2 regions of the Streptomyces sp. NPDC005799 genome follow, and region 1 is predicted to be linked to the other one. Evidence: riboswitches for the same ligand, from Rfam matches in the RefSeq annotation. Region 1 holds a riboswitch; the other holds the start of a gene.
What was found. A riboswitch is a leader RNA that binds a small molecule or an ion and turns the genes downstream of it on or off. The one in region 1 is predicted to bind cobalamin.
Positions count from the first base shown of each region.

Region 2: another riboswitch for cobalamin. It lies ahead of ABZ453_RS28595 (HoxN/HupN/NixA family nickel/cobalt transporter); the one in region 1 lies ahead of ABZ453_RS27770 (cobalamin biosynthesis protein).

Region 1 is NZ_JBEXXQ010000030.1:84,385-86,760, forward strand. Features, by position in the region: gene ABZ453_RS27765 (cobyric acid synthase) at 1-287, opposite strand, end outside; gene ABZ453_RS27770 (cobalamin biosynthesis protein) at 284-1,225, opposite strand; cobalamin riboswitch at 1,346-1,488, opposite strand; gene ABZ453_RS27775 (hypothetical protein) at 1,615-1,842, opposite strand; gene ABZ453_RS27780 (inorganic phosphate transporter) at 1,877-2,376, opposite strand, start outside.
Region 2 is NZ_JBEXXQ010000032.1:6,406-8,781, reverse strand. Features, by position in the region: gene ABZ453_RS28605 (LAETG motif-containing sortase-dependent surface protein) at 1-348, shown strand, start outside; gene ABZ453_RS28600 (metalloregulator ArsR/SmtB family transcription factor) at 460-819, opposite strand; cobalamin riboswitch at 900-1,089, shown strand; gene ABZ453_RS28595 (HoxN/HupN/NixA family nickel/cobalt transporter) at 1,115-2,197, shown strand; gene ABZ453_RS28590 (nucleoside hydrolase) at 2,228-2,376, opposite strand, start outside.

The sequences.
Region 1 (2,376 bases):
ACCGGTTTGCCCATGAGCACGACCTGGCTGCTCTGCTCGCCCCCCGGCTTCAGCAGCACGGGGTTCATCCGCGCCGTCGGCTCGATCCGGCACGCCTGCGCCTGCATGGCCTGCGCCCGCCCGATCTCGGCGCCCTCGCGGGTCACGAAGGAGTTGAGCGACATGTTCTGCGCCTTGAAGGGAGCCACCTTGACCCCTTGGCGCACCAGCCACCGGCAGATCCCGGCGGTGACGACACTCTTGCCGGCGTCGGACGTGGTGCCGGCGACGAGGAGACCCCCGCTCATGACGTACGTCCCTTCACCAACAGGCGCGCGGCGGCACTGACGCCGAGCGCGAGCAGACCGACGCGCCGGGAGAGCCGTACGGCCCGCTCGATGTCCGGTACGGCGACGGCGCGGCCCGGTGCGTTGAGCACGGGCCGGTGCTCGACCCGCCCGCCGTAGGAGAGGGTCCCGCCCAGGCGCACGCCGAGCGCTCCCGCGAACGAGGCCTCCACAGGACCGGCGTTGGGGCTCGGATGCTTCCCCGCGTCCGCACGCCAGACCCGTGCCGCTCCGCGCGGGTCGCTCCCCGCGACCGTCGCCAGTGCCGCGGTCAGCCGGGCCCCCGGCCAGCCGGCCACGTCGTCCAGCCGCGCGGAGGCCCACCCGTAGCGCCGGTACCGCGCCGACCTGTGACCGACCATGGCGTCCAGCGTGTTGACGGCCCGGAACCCGAGCAGCCCCGGCACCCCGCCGACGGCCCCCCACACCAACGCCCCGACCACGGCGTCCGAGGTGTTCTCGGCGACCGACTCCACCACGGCCCGGGCGATCCCGTCCGCGTCCAGCGCCTGCGGATCCCGCCCGCACAGATGCGGCAGCCGCTCCCGGGCACCCTGGACGTCACCCGCCCGCAGGGCCCGCCCGACGACCCGCGCCTCACGCGCGAGCGAGCGGCCGCCGACAACCGCCCAGGTGGCGGCGGCGGTCAGGGCCACGGAAGCGGTACGGGACGGACGTACGACCGTCTCCGCCACGGCGCCCAGCGCCACGGCACCCCCGACGCACACGGCGGTGTGCAGGGTCCCCCACCCGCGGTGGTCCCGCCACAGCACCCGCTCCACGGCACCCGCGGCCCGTCCGAAAGCGGCGACCGGGTGCCCCCGGCGCGGATCGCCGAGCAGCTGGTCGCCGAGGAGGCCGGCGGCGGCGCCGTACGCGAAGACGCGACCGGCACGCATCGGCTCAGCCGGCCGTGGGGCCGGGCAGCGACCCGGGGCCCTTCGGAAGGATCCCGGTCCAGTACCTCAAACGGCAGGCGAGCATGGCTGTATGTCCTCACTCAGGGTGTCCGCGCCCTGGTTCGACGAGACCGGCGGTGGGAGTTCCTGGCTCCCGGGGCTACCTACCCCGGTGACAGTGGCGGGACCGCGCCGGACTCGCACCGGCTTCCTCCCTTGCCGCCGTACATGGCTCCGGCAGTCCACCACGCACCCGAACGGCAGTCAACTTGCCGTTGACCTGCGACGGGAGAGTGTGCTGAGGCCCACACGCGAGGGGTCGCCGTGGTCACGGAAAACGCGAGGTGCCGGGACGGATCACCGTCCCGGCACCAACTGCGGGAAAGGGCTCAGCCCTTGGCCATGATCAGGTTGATTCCGTACGCCACCGCCGCCGCGCAGCCCGCGAAGGCCACGTACGCTCCGGCCGTCGCGAGGGCCGCCGAGCCGCCCTGCGCGGTGGCCCGCTCGCGGTGCGACAGGCCCATGACGCCGAGGGTGAACAGGGCCACGAGGCCCACGGTGACCGCGAGGCTGACACCGAAGACGGAGCCCAGGGCCGACCAGTCGATCTTCATGCTGCTGATTCCTTCGTTACCGGGTGGCCGGGGCTCAGACGGCGGCCGGCGGGGCCGCCGGTTCCGTGGTGGTGACCGGCGCGGCGATCGTGGCCGTCAGACCCTCCGTCACCGCGCCCGGGGGAGGAGGGGTGACGGCGGCGATCGCCGTGGTGACGACACCGGCCGGCTCCTCGGTCTCGTTGACGTTCGACGCGTCGACGACCTCGCGGCGCGAAACCTTCCAGATCGCGGCGCTCGCGGCGACGAGGAAGACGGCGACGACGGCGGTGCCCCAGTCCCCGAGGTCCGTCACGGACTCCGCGCCCGCGCCGACCAGGGCGGCGGCCGGCAGCGTCAGGACCCAGGCGACCAGCATCCGGGTCGCGGTGGACCAGCGCACCACCCCGCCCTTGCGGCCGAGGCCCGCGCCCATCACCGAACCGGAGACGACGTGCGTGGTGGAGAGGGAGAAACCGAGGTGCGAGGAGGCCAGGATGGCCGTGGCCGCGCTGGTCTGGGCGGCGAAACCCTGCCGCGGCTGAAGCTCGGTCA
Region 2 (2,376 bases), on a different contig from region 1:
GCGTCCTGGAACGGCGGTACGAAGGACTGCACGACCACCGAGTCGCAGCCCCCGAGCACCCCGCCGGCCTCCACCCCGGCCTCCACGCCGCCGTCGACGCCCCCGGCGTCCGAGAGCGCCACCCCGACGCCGAGTGCCTCCGAGTCGACGCCGTCCTCGACCGACACCCCGGTCGCCTCCGCGTCCACCACCGTCCCGGCGGCCACGCCGAACGGCGGTGGCGGCGGCCTCGCCGAGACCGGCGGCGGCAGCAACTCCGGCCTGATCGCCGGCGGCGCGGCGGCGCTCCTCGCGGGCGGCGCGGCGATCGTCGTCGCGAGCAAGCGCCGCCGCGGCGCCCGCTCCTGAACCACCCCCGAAGACGAACGCCCCGGAGATCCCCCGCTCCGGGGCGTTCGTCGCACGCGGCACCGCGCCGTCGGCTGTCACGTGCCGTCGGCGGTCACGTGCCGTCGGCGGTCACGTGCCGTCGGCTGTGCAGTGTTTGAGGAGGAGGCGGGTGTCCTCGTCGACCACGCGGTAGCGGACGACGCGGCCCTCCTTCTCGCCGGCGACCACCCCGGCCGCCCGCAGCAGGCGCAGGGCCTGGGAGACGGCGGGGTCGTTCATGCCGGTCGCGATGGCGAGGTCGGAGACGGCGAGCGGGCCGGTGCGGTGCAGGGCGAGCAGCAGCGCGAGCCGTTTGGGATCGGCGAGCAGCGAGAAGCGGTCGGCCCAGGTGCGCACATGGGCCTCGTCACCGATGGCGGCGATGGCGTCGCACACCCGGTGGCCGTCGATGGTGCGGCGGTCCGCGCGGTCGGCCGGGACGAGATGCATGCGCACATCCTCGCAGGCGCGCCTCTGTGATCTTCGATACCTGCACAGGTACGCAGCTATGCAGGAAGGGCCGCTCCCCCCTACGGTGGGCGGGCCGTGGTGTTCGGGAAGTCGGTGCGATACCGACGCGGCCCTCGCCACTGTGATCGGGAAGTCACCGGTCCACGTCCCGCAGGGGACAGCCACTGGCCGTTTCACCACGGCCGGGAAGGCGGACCGGGGACGCACGACCCGTCAGCCAGGAGACCGGCCACGGCATCTCACGAAGTGATCCACGAGGTGCTGGAGCGTGAACATGGCCGACGCCGCTTCTTTCCGCTGGCGGCGCGAGGACACCGTCAAGACCGTGGGGCTGGTGGCGGTGATCGCCGCCCTCCATGTCGCCGCCTTCGGGATCCTCTTCCTCCTCGTCGTCCCCGGCCACTACGAGGTCGGCTCCAAGGCCTTCGGCATCGGCCTCGGCGTCACCGCCTACACGCTGGGCGTGCGGCACGCCTTCGACGCCGACCACATCGCCGCGATCGACAACACCACCCGCAAGCTGATGGCCGACGGCAAACGGCCGGTGTCGGTGGGCTTCTGGTTCGCGCTGGGGCACTCCAGCGTGGTCGTGGTGCTGGCCGCCATGATCGCGGGCGGCACGGCGCTCGCCGGCAAGGTCATGAACGAGAACTCAAGCACCCACAAGGTGCTGGGCTTCCTCGGTACGACGATCTCGGGCACGTTCCTCTACATCATCGCCGCGCTCAACCTGGTGGCCCTGATGGGCATCCTGAAGGTCTTCAAGGCGATGCGGGCGGGGACGTACGACGAGTCGGAGCTCGAGGCGCACCTGGATTCCCGGGGCTTCATGAACCGGATCCTCGGCCGCCTCACCAGGTCGATCACCCGCCCGGGCCAGATGTACCCCCTGGGCTTCCTCTTCGGGCTCGGCTTCGACACCGCGACCGAGGTCACGCTGATGGTGATGGCGGGCTCCGGCGCGGCGGCGGGGCTGCCCTGGTACGCGGTCCTGTGCCTGCCGCTGCTCTTCGCGGCCGGGATGAGCCTGTTCGACACGCTGGACGGCACGTTCATGAACTTCGCCTACCAGTGGGCCTTCTCCAACCCGGTCCGCAAGGTCTTCTACAACCTGACCATCACCGGTCTGTCCATCGCCGTGGCCTTCTTCATCGGCACGATCGAGCTGGTGGGCGTCCTGCACGAGAAGTTCGACCTGACCGACTCGGTCACGGGCTGGATCGCCGACCTCGACCTGGACAACGTCGGCTACGTCATCGTCGGCCTGTTCGTGGTGGTGTGGGCGGCTGCGCTGACCTACTGGCGGCTGGCGAAGGTGGAACAGAAGTGGTCGGTGCGGACGGCGGAAACCCCGTGACCCGCACCGCCCTTGCCGGCCGGCACGCCGTCACTGCCTCTCGACCGCCGACAGCCACAGCTTGACGAAGCGGGACACATCCACGTCCAGGGCGACGTCGACCAGGGGCTGTTCGCGGGCGCCCTCGTGGATCTCGGACTCGCCGGGGCGGGCGCGGCGGTCGACGATCGTCTGACCCC